3 regions of the Thermosipho sp. 1244 genome follow, and region 3 is predicted to be linked to each of the others. Evidence: riboswitches for the same ligand, from Rfam matches in the RefSeq annotation. Region 3 holds a riboswitch; each other region holds the start of a gene.
What was found. A riboswitch is a leader RNA that binds a small molecule or an ion and turns the genes downstream of it on or off. The one in region 3 is predicted to bind cobalamin.
Positions count from the first base shown of each region.

Region 1 (4,331 bases), on a different contig from region 3:
CTTGTGAGACTTCCTGAAAATACACCTATTAAGTTATATGGATTAAGTTTTAGAATTAAAATAAATGTAACAGTGAGTAAGAAACCTGAAAAAGTTATTGTAAGTGAGAGTATGAGAAACTTCATGCCGTATTTTTTTAATATTTCTTTTATTTCTTTTGATGCTATTAAGCCAATAGATGTCACAAAAAGTATAAGAGAAAATTGAAAAAAAATGTTAAAAGTATTTTGAAAAGATTTTTCTGAAGAAACAAAATGTGGAAATAACCAGCCGAAAAATAAACCACTAAAAAGTGTTCCAGAAGTTCCTAATTTGAAATTTTTGATCTTTAAGTTTCCCAACAACATTCCGAAAAAAATGCTTAAAAACAACAAAAGATAAGGATTTAGCATTTGATCACCCCAATAAGTTTTCTATGTATTTTGCTACTGGAATGTTTAAATTTTTTAATTTTTTTTCTTTAAATTCTATTGTACCTTCTAAACCTTCGACAATTGCACCAGCATGCCCCATTCTTTTTCCCTTTGGAGCTGTTCTTCCAGCAAAGAAAAATTGTATATTAGAATTGTACCCTTTATTTAGGAATCTTTCCACGTCTAAAATTTCTTCATTACCACCTATTTCACTTATTATTATTATTTTTCTTGGATTAAGTTTTGAAACATACAAAAGTGCTTCGTAAACACTTGTGCCGATTATGGGATCTCCACCTAATCCTATGCCAATTTTAATTCCTGTTGATTTTTTTGAGATAAAGTTTGCTATCTCATACATTAGAGTACCACTTTTGGAAATTATTGCAACATCCCCTGGTTTAAATGCGTTTTCAGGCATTATTCCAATCTTGGAAACACCTGGTAAAATAATTCCAGGACAATTTGGACCTACAAAGGTAACATTCTTTGATTTTGCGTATTTGTATATTTCTAGCATATCCATTTGTGGAATGTGTTCTGTAATGGTTATGATCTTTTTAATTCCCGCATCTATTGCTTCAAATATTGCATCTTTGGCAAATTTTGCCGGTACAAATACAATACTCGTATCACAACTGAATTTTTCAACAGCATCGTACATGTTATGAAGGACGGGAACATGTTCAATTTCTTTTATCTTTGTATTTTTTGAGACACCACATACTATGTTTGTGCCGTATTTTAACATTTTTTTTGTGTGGAAACTACCATACTTTCCAGTTATACCTTGTACACATACTCTTTCTGTACCATTTATCATATGAAGTCCCCCTTTACAGCGCTTTTGATCATTTCATACATATCGTCAAAAAAGTGAATATTGTGTTCTTTTAAAATTTTTTTTGCTTCATTTTCATTAGTTCCAGTAATTCTAACAAAAAGTTTTATATCATCATTTTTTTCTTTGAAATTTACAATCGCTTTTGCTATTTCATCGCATTTTGTTATTCCACCAAATATATTTAGGACAATATTTTTTAACGAAAGAGATTTTAAAAGTTCAAGCGCTTTAATTGTAGTTTTTGTATCTGCACCTCCGCCAAGATCAAGAAAATTTGCAGGTTTACCTCCATACAAACTTATTGCATCCATTGTTGCCATTACTATACCTGCTCCACAGCCAATTACTCCAATATCACCATCGAGTTTTACAAAATGAAAAGGATATTCTTCATGTACAAATTTTTTTGCCCATTGTTGCCTAAAAATCGCATTATCATCTAGGTGTAATACGGCATCAAGTGCCATTATATTTCCTTCTTTTGTTTTTACTAATGGATTTATTTCCAAAAGAGTTAAATCTTTTTCTTTCATTATTTTGTATAATTTTTGGACTATTTGTTGGATTTTTTTTGGAAGTTTTTGGATATCTGATAAACTATATTGTTCAATTTTATCTTTATTATCTTCTATATCAATTCCGCCAAAGTGTGAGAATAATATTTTTATTTCTTTTTCATATCTATCAATGTATAAAGATAAGTAGTATTCTTTTTCGATATTTACCATTTTTTCAACTAGAACTCCATAAGGTGTTTCTCCCTTTATTTTTTTGTGCAGTAGTTTTTTTGAGAATTTTAAAAATTCATCTTTGTTTTGTGCAAATAAAATTCCTCCAGCTTTCATTCTGCCTCCAACAAGCACCTGACTTTTCAGGACAGCAGGTAAAAATTTTACTTCAATTTCCCTATCATTGGAAATAAGATAACTTTCAGGAACAGAGATCCCCCCCTCTTTTAATATCATTTTTCCTACAAATTCATGAATTTTCACTTTCACACCTCCCGTTTCGCAAAAAAATTTTTTCTCAATCTACCCGCGAGATTGAGAAATACGTTGGAATAAAGGCAGGTCTCCCGGCTCCTGGATCTTCCTACTTACCACGCCTTCCCGGGTTTCCCCAGTGGCTGGTTGTGGCTTTCGTCCCCAGTTACGGTGGCGGGGCCGCACTGGTTTTTCACCAGTTTCCCTATTAAGCCATAGGCACCTTTATTCCACGTTGTATTTAATTTTCAATGTTATTATATCATCAAGTTTTAAAAATTGAAAATAAAAAAATCAGATTAGACGTATATTATTTTGAATTTAAATTGGAAAAAATACAAAAAATATCATTATTTGGTAATATGTTTAAAAATAGCTATACAAAGACTTATATAAAAATGAAGATAGAGAAGAGGAAAAAACTTTTGATTTATTGAAATTTAGATTTTTTATATTTCAAACATTTGGATAAAAAGAACTTTCTGCTTACTTTATTTTTCCAAGAAAGTAATTTTTAATATTTAGAAAAGACTTTATTGTTTTTTAAAATAATGAGTGAAAAAGATAAAAGAAAAATTATGAAGTTTTAGAAAAAATGTAGTCTAAATGGAATGTCTTAAAATTAGAGGTTACGAAAATTATATATATTGATTCAAGACTTGTTATATTTAAAGAAAAAATTATGAGTTAAGATAAACAAGAATCCAAAACGTAGAGTAAGAAAATTACAAGAGATAATAAGTATTTAAAATGAGGCGCTTTACTAACGCCTCACTTTATCTTTATTATTAATTTTTAAAGTTAGTGTTTTAGGATAAGGTTTTTTAATTTTTTGTATTCCTCCTCGCTAATTTCACCTTTGGCAAGTCTTTCGTTCAAAATTTTTAGACTGTTATCGTATGTTTCAAAATTTTTTTCATAGCGAAAATCTGGATGTTTTTCAGAGTTTTTGATTAATTTGTAAATTAAGAATGCAAAAAAGATTAAAACAATTAAGCCTATAACTGGGGCTATCCAATAACTAAACCATCCACTGTGCCAAATAAAGGGTCTATGATACCAGTACATCAAAAATCACCTCCTATTTGTTTCTACTTTATTTATACAGATTAAAACTTAAAAAAAACTTAGAATTTCAAGTTTTTTTAAGATTTGTGAGTTTAACTTTCTTTATAAAATTAAAAAAAGGGTAAATATTTTTTTGTAAAACTCTTTACTGATATGAAAAATCGGGAGGTGAGGATCATGAAAAAGTTCTTCAGTATTTTAATTTTGTTTTTTATGGTTGTGGTTTTTGGCAATTTTGGAGTGAAGAATGTTATATACTTCATAGGTGATGGAATGGGAATTAATCATCTGGTTTTGGCAAGTCTTCTTGAAGGAAAAACATTAAATATTATGAAATCACCTTTTGTTGGTTATGTTACAACATACTCTGCAAACTCACTTGTTACAGATTCTGCAGCTGCAGGTACTGCCCTAGCCACTGGTTTTAAAACAAATAATGGTATGATTGGTATGCTCCCAGATGGAACAATAGTCCCAACTATTTTTGAAATAGTTTCAAAATATGGTATGAAGACGGGAATAGTTGTAACTTGTAGAGTTACACATGCGACTCCTGGTGCTTTTTATGGACATGTAAAAACTAGAAAAGATGAAAAAACACTTGCAAATCAGCTGTTAAATAGTAAGTTAGATGTGGTGATGGGGGGAGGATGGAAATATTTTGATGAGAAGATAGTAAGTGAAAAGGGGTTTGACTATATTAAAAGTAAATCTGAACTTGCGAATTACACAGGAGATAAATTATTAGCACTTTTTTCTGATAGTCATTTAAATGCAGCAAGTGAGCGTACAGATGAACAACCTATGCTTTATGAAATGGTCGAAAAGGCACTTTGCCTACTTTCCAAAGATGAAAAGCCATTTTTCTTAATGGTAGAGGGTTCACAAATTGATTGGGAAGCCCACGGAAATGATGTATATGGTGTGTGGAAAGAAGTAATGGAATTTGATAAAGCAGTGGAAGTGGCATTAAAATTTCTTGAAACACATCCAAATACGTTAATTGTTATTACAAGTGATCAT
Region 1 is NZ_LNGA01000030.1:124,835-129,165, reverse strand. Features, by position in the region: gene AS157_RS07530 (aspartate-alanine antiporter-like transporter) at 1-392, opposite strand, end outside; gene AS157_RS07525 (succinate--CoA ligase subunit alpha) at 397-1,236, opposite strand; gene AS157_RS09745 (succinate--CoA ligase subunit beta) at 1,233-2,249, opposite strand; cobalamin riboswitch at 2,306-2,482, opposite strand; gene AS157_RS07515 (SHOCT domain-containing protein) at 3,042-3,308, opposite strand; gene AS157_RS07510 (alkaline phosphatase) at 3,486-4,331, shown strand, end outside.
Region 1: linked by a shared signal. The riboswitch ahead of AS157_RS09745 (succinate--CoA ligase subunit beta) and the one ahead of AS157_RS08615 (ABC transporter substrate-binding protein) in region 3 are both predicted to bind cobalamin.

Region 2 (4,331 bases), on a different contig from region 3:
TCTGCTTCTTTTTTTGTGGAATTTTTTAAAATAATTAAAAATTCATCTCCCCCCATACGTACAAATATATCCGAAGATTTTAAGTTGCTTTTAATTATACTTGAAAGTTTTTTTAGTATTTCATCCCCTTTGTCATGCCCATATGTATCATTTATATATTTAAATTTGTTGAGATCTATAAATATCAATATATCGTTTTTTTCTAGTTTTATATTTCCTAAAAAACCCCTATTACATGCCCCTGTTAGGGGATCAATCAGGCTTCTTGCATATATTACATTTAATTCGTGAATCTTTTCTTTGTATTCTAGTATAATACTTGAGGCAAAGCTTAAAAATAACGATATAATTCCAAATGGTGAAAGCATTCTGAAGGGAAGATTAAAGAAAAGTACTATACTGTCAAATATAATTGTTATTGCAAAAAGGCTTGCGAACGTTACGTTTTGCGAGACGTATGACTTTACGATTTTGTACAAGATAAATATACCATTGAGTATTAATATAGGGGATATGAAAATCGTAAGAGTTTTTAATTGTTGGGGTGTGACTGTAAAGAGTGGTAATATACTTGCCAGAATATTTAAGTAGGAGAATCTTTTTGTATTTTTTTGTATTGTTGAAAAATTATATAAATCGATCCCGCGCATTAAAAACGTAAATGAGAGATAACCACAGGAGATAAATAATTTCCTAAGTGGATAAAAAAAGTGTTCGAAACTAATAACATCCAATAACCATATAATTGCCAAAAAACTAGAAAACGCAAAATATTTATACGCTTTTTGTCTAGTTATTCCGGTGTTTTTCGAAAGTAAATACAAAAGAAAACCCAATGTTGAAATAAGACCAATTGAAATATTTAAAAAGTTGTCGGTTAGGAACTTCAAAATAGAATATTTCCATATTTCTGATTCGTTTATAAAAAAGAATTTTCCAAGACCTATTGAATAAACTCCTGAAATTTCCAAAGTAAGAACATCTACACCCTTTGGTATAGGTATCAAAAATGGAGTATACCACGTACGTCCAGATTTTCCAAGACCAAATGTAAATATTGGAAAATTGTTGTTTTTAATGGAAAAAGAAGAACCTTCTATGAATGGAAAAAATACGTATTTTGAATTTTTAGGTACGGGTATTTGAAAGGATATAGTTTTAGAGGTCTTTAGTATAATAACTTTTGGTAAAGTTGTATTATTTATTCTAGAAACTTCAATGCCTTTTGGATTGCCAAGAGAATAAAATATGTAAAACAAGGTTAAAAAGATAAAAAGAGTATATAGAAAGTACTTTAAATAAAATTTAATCATTTAAATCCCTCCAAAAGTATTTTAGCATAATTTGACACATTTTTTTAGATGTAATATAATATAAGGTAGAATAACGGGGTGTAGCGCAGTTGGCTAGCGCGCTTGCATGGGGCGCAAGAGGTCGCTGGTTCAAGTCCAGTCACCCCGACCAGTTGGCCGGTTTTACCGGCCATTTTTTAAATATTCAATACTGCAGGTTAAGGGAATTCGGTGAAAATCCGAAGCTGCCCAGCAACCGTAACCGGGGACGAAATCTGCAAATGCCACTGGGTAAAACCTGGGAAGGCGCAGAAAGTAGGATGATCCGGAAGCCGGGAGACCTACCTGTAGTAAATGATATTTCCCCATTGCTAGGGCAATGTGGGAAAAATTTGTTTTATTTTGGGGGGATAAAGGGTGGTTATTTTAGTAACTGGTGGGGTTAAGTCTGGAAAAAGTAGTTTTGCGCTTGACCTCTCAAGACGTTACAAGAAAAAAGCATTTATTGCAACAGGGGTTCCTTTTGATGAAGAGATGAGAAATAGGATAAACCGTCATAAAAGCGAAAGAAAAGGCTTTGACACCTTTGAAGAGCCTGTTGAAGTAGATAAAGTAATTGAAGGTTTAAATGGAAAATATGAATTTGCTATTTTAGATTGTATTACCACGTATCTTGGAAATCTTTACTATTACAAGAAAGATATAGAAAATTATTTAGAAAAATTTTTAAAAAGTATTAAAAAAGTTGATTATACATTGGTTTGTGTAACGAATGAGGTGGGGTGGGGAATAATTCCAGAAAACAAACAAGTAAGAGAATATGTAGAAAGACTAGGACTTTTAAATAAAGATATTGCAAAAATAGCGCAAAAAGTCTATTTGATGGTATCGGGGATAGGGGTGGAATTAAAGTGAAGTTAGGAACTACTTCTTGGCTTTTTCCGGGTACTTATCTTGAAAATGTAAAAGTTATAGCAGATAAGGTGGATTTTGTGGAATTTTTGGTGTTTAGCTGGGATACAAATACAAAGAATATTTTTTTAAACGAAATAGAAGATTTAAAGGAAATAGCAGAAGAATTTAATCTGGAGTATAACGTTCACTTACCAACAGATTGTATTTTTAACGTTGAAAAAGCCTTTTATTTTTTTGAAAATAGTAGATTGGAAATTTCAAATTACATCGTACATCCGTTAGATGGTATAGAGGTGTTTCTAGAAAAATCTGAGAAGATATTAGTTGAAAATTTGAAAGAAGATATTTTTTTACACGATAGGACAGTTTTTGACATAGGACATCATTTGCTTGGGACAAAGGTTACGGAGAATTTTTTAAAAAATTCAATAGAATACCATGTCATGGGTGTTTCAAATGGAAAAGACCATCTTAAATTGGACAAAGATACTTTGGAAGTAGTAAGGAAAAAGTTGAAATATTCACCAAATTTAGAGTATGTGTGTTTTGAAGTGTTTGACTTAAGAGATTTTTTGTATTCACTAACTCTTTGGAGGGATAGTTTTGATTTATGATTTTTTACTTTCGTTGGCGTTTATATCTAGGATTCCAATTAAAGTTAGATATTCTGAAAAGAGAATAAAAAACATTCCCGGGTATTTCCCACTTGTGGGATATATTCCCGGGATTATTTTTTTCTTAGGGGGTTATTTTGAAAATTTTTTTGTTAAAATAATTTTCTTAATTTTGGGATATTATTTTTTTGATCTCTTTCATTTTGATGGATTTTTGGATACAATAGATGGCTTTTTGAATCAATCAAATAAGGAGAAGCGACTTGAAATAATGTCTAAAGGAGACGTTGGAGCTTTTGCCGTGTTTTTTGGGGCATTGTATATTGTTATATTTTGGAACATGTATTTTACACTTTCACCAACTTTCTTTTTTTACTCTTCGGTGTTTGGAAGGTATGCTATGGTTTCGTTGATGGCGTTTTCAAAACCTGCCAAAGAAAAAGGACTTGGTGCTATATTTTATCCATTTGAAAGGAAAAATTTAATTTATTCAACCGTGTTTTTAACGCCTTTACTGTTTAACATAAAATGCTTTGTTATGTCTTTTTTTATTACTCTTTTATTTTCCTATTTTATGAGTATTATATCTAAAAAAAAGATAGGTGGTATTACAGGGGATGTTTTGGGGGCAACTTGTCTTATAACAAGTGAGTTACTCTTAGTGATTTTGGGGGTGATATAGTGATATTAATGATCCAGGGAACTGCTTCAAACGTTGGAAAATCTATTATTTCCACAGCTTTATGTAGATATTTTACAAAAAAAGGTTTAGATGTAGTGCCGTTTAAGGCGCAAAATATATCCTTAAACAGTGTGGTAAGTAAAGAAGAAGGAGAGATGGCAGTTGCTCAATATGTCCAAGCAGTTGCGTGTAATAAAAAGCCTAGTGTATTAATGAACCCCATACTTTTAAAGCCAGATGTAGAGGGTGTTCAATTGATAGTAAATGGGAAGCCAATAAAAAACGTGGAAAGTAAAAAGTATATGTATTCAGATAAAAAATGGATTTTAGATCAAGCATTAAAAGCATTGTACAAGTTGTTGGAAAAACATGAGTTGGTAATAATTGAAGGTTCTGGAAGTGCAGCTGAAATAAATATAAAGGATATTTCAAATATGGCGATTGCAAAGGCGGTAAATGCACCGGTAATTTTGATATCTAATATTGAAATGGGTGGTGCGTTTGCACAGATAGCAGGTGCTATGGTGTTATTTGGTAAGTTTGAAAAAAGCATTGTTAAGGGCTTTATTTTTAACAAGTTTAGAGGGGATAAATCTGTTCTTGGGGACTCTCCCAAAAAATTTGGTGAAAGGTTTAATTTAAAATATTTTGGAACAGTGGAGTACTTTAAACACTATCTTCCTGAAGAAGACCTGTTTTTTGAAAAAGAAGGAATTGGTGATTTAAAAGTAGATATTTTAAAACTTCCTCATATTTCAAATTCTTTTGAATTTGAGCCTTTATTTTTAAATACAAATGCAAAATTTGTTGAAAACATTCGTGAAGATG
Region 2 is NZ_LNGA01000014.1:13,383-17,713, reverse strand. Features, by position in the region: gene AS157_RS03455 (GGDEF domain-containing protein) at 1-1,313, opposite strand, end outside; tRNA gene AS157_RS03450 (tRNA-Pro) at 1,388-1,464, shown strand; cobalamin riboswitch at 1,491-1,655, shown strand; gene AS157_RS03445 (bifunctional adenosylcobinamide kinase/adenosylcobinamide-phosphate guanylyltransferase) at 1,710-2,207, shown strand; gene cbiR (cobamide remodeling phosphodiesterase CbiR) at 2,204-2,821, shown strand; gene AS157_RS03435 (adenosylcobinamide-GDP ribazoletransferase) at 2,811-3,503, shown strand; gene AS157_RS03430 (cobyric acid synthase) at 3,512-4,331, shown strand, end outside.
Region 2: linked by a shared signal. The riboswitch ahead of AS157_RS03445 (bifunctional adenosylcobinamide kinase/adenosylcobinamide-phosphate guanylyltransferase) and the one ahead of AS157_RS08615 (ABC transporter substrate-binding protein) in region 3 are both predicted to bind cobalamin.

Region 3 (4,331 bases):
AAGCTGTATTTATGTTTGGGGCCTGTCAAAATCCTTGCAGCATGAGGAATTATCAATCCCACAAAACCTATGATTCCAGTTTTTGATACTATGACAGAAATTGAAAAAGAACCTAGTAGATAAAAAAACCACTTGATTTTTTCAGTTTCAACACCAAGAAGTTTTGCTTCTTCTTCACCTAATGCTATAGCATCTAATTCTTTGTTTTTTATATATCCAGATAAAAAAAGAATAATTAGTGCAGAAAATGGAAGGATAAGATCATCCAATGTTATTCCTGAAAGACTTCCAAACAACCAAATATGGGCACTTGTAAGAGTTTTTCTCGATAGACTAATTAACAATATAGTAGCGGAAGAAAAGATTGTACTTATTAAAACACCGGATAAAATAAGATGCGTTATAGGGATTATATTTTTTCTTTTTGCGAGGAGGATGGTAAGAAGTGAGGCTATTATGGAAAATAAAAAAGAGAAAAAGTTTACGCTGAATACTTTATTGAGTGAAACTGCAGCGTATATTGCAAGTACTGCGCCAAATCCCGCACCAGAAGATGTACCAATAAGGTATGGATCAACTAATGGATTTTTCATTATTGTTTGAAAAATATTTCCTACTAAAGCTAATATTGAACCAGAAATTATTCCCATTAAAATTCTGGGGAATCTTACATTCCATATTAAAAATTTAATTCTTTCATTTGGAGCATTGAATATATAAGAAACTGGTAATTTGACACTACCTATTGAAAGATTTAAGAATAAAATTAAAAGAAAGAAAACTGGAAGGATAATCCTCCCAGTTTTAGGATTAAAAAATTTTTTCATTTATTTCCTCCGTAAAAGAAATTATAGAATATATCAAGGTATTTTACTATATTTGGTGAGATTGAGCTAATATCATTTCCATCAATAACTAATACTTTCTCATTTTTAACGGCTTTTAAAGATGAAAAGAGTTTATTTCCCTTTATCTTTTCTTTTATTTGATTTGGATCACCGTATCCTGCTATTATTATTATATCTGGGTTGTTTATAGTTAAAAATTCCCAATTTACAGAGAACCAACCGTTATTTCCTGTGTATGGTGCACAGATATTTACTCCGCCAGCAATAGTAATGAGTTCGTTTATGTAAGAGCCCGTTCCTGCAGTCCATAAATCTTTTGTTTCATCGTTGGGTACTGTAATTGTAAAGAATACCTTTGGCCTTTCATTAAGTGGAATTTTTGCAGTTTTTGTACCATAATCTTTCAATTTTGATAAAATTTCATCTTTTATCATTTTTGCTTCTTTTTCCTTGCCAAATACACTTCCAAGTAACATTACGTCTCTTGCTACATCATTTAAAGAAACAGGATTAAGCACCAATGTTTTTATTCCAAATTTTTCTAATTTTTCAACTTCTGGAAGTTGAAACCCGCCAAAGATAATCACAACATCTGGGTTTAAAGACAAAATTTTTTCAATGTTTAAAGGTACCATATTTCCAATCTTTTCTGCGTTAAAGCTATCCCAATCTGTAACTCCAACTATTTTTTTGTCTAATCCAAGTTTTAATAAAAATTTAGTTGAACTTGGTGCTGCAGAAACGACTTTTTCAGGTGTTTTTTCAAAGACAACCAATCTTCCTGCGTCATCCACAATAGAAATTGAGAATGCAATAAAGCTAAGAACAACTAAAAACAAAACCCCTAGTTTTTTCATATCTTCACCTCCTGGGTATATTTAAAAGAAATTGACCACCTTTAGGGACCGTAAAGGTGGTTTTCTTCTTCTAAAAAAAGGTATCCCGACTCCCGGTTCATCCTACTTTCAGCGCCTTCCCAGGTCTTCCCCAGTGGCATTTATGCTGATTTCGTCCCCGGTTACGGTGGCGTCCCCGTGCCGGATTTTCACCGGCTTCCCTTTTTTTAGAAGAAAGGTATTTCACATAAATTATAACACATCAAAAATTATTTGCAATTTGCCTTGCAAGTTTGTCTACTTCAAAAACATCTTCTAAATCCCTTATTTTGCCATTTATTTTTTCACAGGTGTTTATAACTATCTTTGAGATTTTGTGAAACTTTATTTTATTTTCCAAAAACATATTTACTGCGACTTCATCTGCGGCGTTAAATGCTATTCTTTTTGCAAGATCTTTAATAATTTTTTTACCATAAAAAAATGCGGGGTATTTTTCTTCACTTACCTCTGAGAAAATAAAATTTTCCCCTTTAAACTTTGGCCAATTTAGGTTTATATACATTCTCTTTGGATAAGTCAGTGCATATGAAATTGGTATTTTCATATCAGGGAATCCAAAATGTATTTTTACTGTACCGTCTTTCAAGAAAACTGCACCATGAACTGTGCCCGTGGGGTGTATTAATACATCTATTGTGTCTAATTCAAATAATTCGTATGCTTCAATTACTTCAAAGGCTTTATTTATCATAGTTGATGAGTCGACTGTTATTTTTTGTCCCATATTCCATACAGGGTGTTTTAATATTTCTTTTGGAGTGAGGTTCTCTATGTTATCATATTCTCTTATTGCACCACCTGATGCGGTTATTAATATTTTTTCTACGTTTTCATCAAAAATCTGAAAGATGGCAGAATGCTCGCTATCAACGGGTATTAATTCTACATCTTTACAAGCTTTTTTTAACAATGGTCCTGTACAAACTAAGGCCTCTTTTGTGGCAAGAGCAAGTCTTTTTGTGAATTTAATAGCCTTGAATGTAGATATAACACCATTAAACCCAGGAATTGCCGCAACAACTATATCTGGGGTTGTTTTTTCCAAAAGTTCCTCTATGGAAGAGACATTTGATAATACTTGGGAGTAATAAAAATTTACATTGTATTCTTTTACAATTTTTTCCCCAAGTTTTTTATTTTTCCCAAATACAACTCCAGTTACCTTATATCCTTTTAGTTTTTTTATTACGTCTAATGTTTGAGTGCCAATTGAACCTGTAGCACCTAAAATCACAACGGTTTTTTCAACCATCTAAAATAAATCACCTCTCCTTCAAAAACTTGTACTTTTATATTTTTAGAACTAGTTTCATTACTAATTCCAATGGGATTTTCTATGTTCATTTTTCCATCAAATGCGTATTTGAAACCATCTAGTTTGAGTTTTGCATTACAAATTGGAATAAAAGACCAAATTTCTCCTATTTTCACGTTTTTTTCAAATGTATTTTTGATAATGGAACATTCTAATTTTTCGGATCTTAACAAAATTTTTGTGTCAAATTTTTTCATCAATCCAAATAAAGCAAGTATCATATCAAGTCTTTCGCCAAAAAAATTTAATATTTCGATTTCGTCGTATCCATTTTCAACTGCGTATTTAATTGCTATTTCACAGTCCGTTTCATCTTTTTCTTTTGGGTATTCAATGATTTCAACGTTATTTTGTTTGAAATATTCCAAAGTATCATTATCCAAAGAATCTAAGTCTCCTATGATGACATTTGGAAGAATACCCCTTTCCTTTAAAACTTTTGCTCCTCCATCTGCTGCAATTATTATGTCCGAGTTAATGTACAATGTTTCTTTTGCGTTTCCATTTAATATTATTGTTGCTTTCACGTTATCCCTCCCATGTTATAATATTACATGAGAAATTATAACATGGAGTGAAGAAAATGATTGTTAAAGCAAAAAAATTAACAAAATTATATGGAAAAAATGAAAAAATAGAAGCTTTAAAAGGCGTAGATTTGGAGATAGAAGAAGGAGAAATAGTTGCAATTTTAGGGCCTTCCGGATGTGGAAAAACGACTCTTTTAAATTGTCTTTCCGGGCTTGATAAGCCCACCTCAGGAAGTGTGGAAGTTCTTGGAGAAGATCTTGTGAAAATGAATGAAGATAAGAAAACTGTTTTTCGTTCCAAATATATGGGATTTATATTCCAATTTTTTAATTTGATTCCGGTATTAAACGCTGTTGAAAATGTTGAACTTCCACTTTTGCTCTCGAAAAAATTAAGTACACGGGAGATAAGAAAGAAAGCGCTTGAATGGCTTGAAAGATTGCATATTGACCATAGGGCATATGCATACCCCAGTGAGATGTCTGGTGGTGAACAACAGAGAATTGCAATTGCGCGTGCACTAATAAATAATCCCAAAATAGTGTGGGCAGATGAGCCTACAGGGGCGTTAGATACAGAAAACAGTGAAGAAATTATGGAAATCATATTGGATATGAACAGACAGTTAGGTACAACTTTTGTCATAGTAACCCACGATCCAAACGTTGCCAAAAAAGCTCATAGGATAATTAAGATGGATAGTGGAAAGATAGTATCAACGGGAGGGTAAAATTGTAT
Region 3 is NZ_LNGA01000033.1:2,546-6,876, forward strand. Features, by position in the region: gene AS157_RS08610 (FecCD family ABC transporter permease) at 1-827, opposite strand, end outside; gene AS157_RS08615 (ABC transporter substrate-binding protein) at 824-1,705, opposite strand; cobalamin riboswitch at 1,764-1,955, opposite strand; gene AS157_RS08620 (1-deoxy-D-xylulose-5-phosphate reductoisomerase) at 1,947-2,999, opposite strand; gene AS157_RS08625 (thiamine diphosphokinase) at 2,978-3,589, opposite strand; gene AS157_RS08630 (ABC transporter ATP-binding protein) at 3,646-4,323, shown strand; gene recG (ATP-dependent DNA helicase RecG) at 4,326-4,331, shown strand, end outside.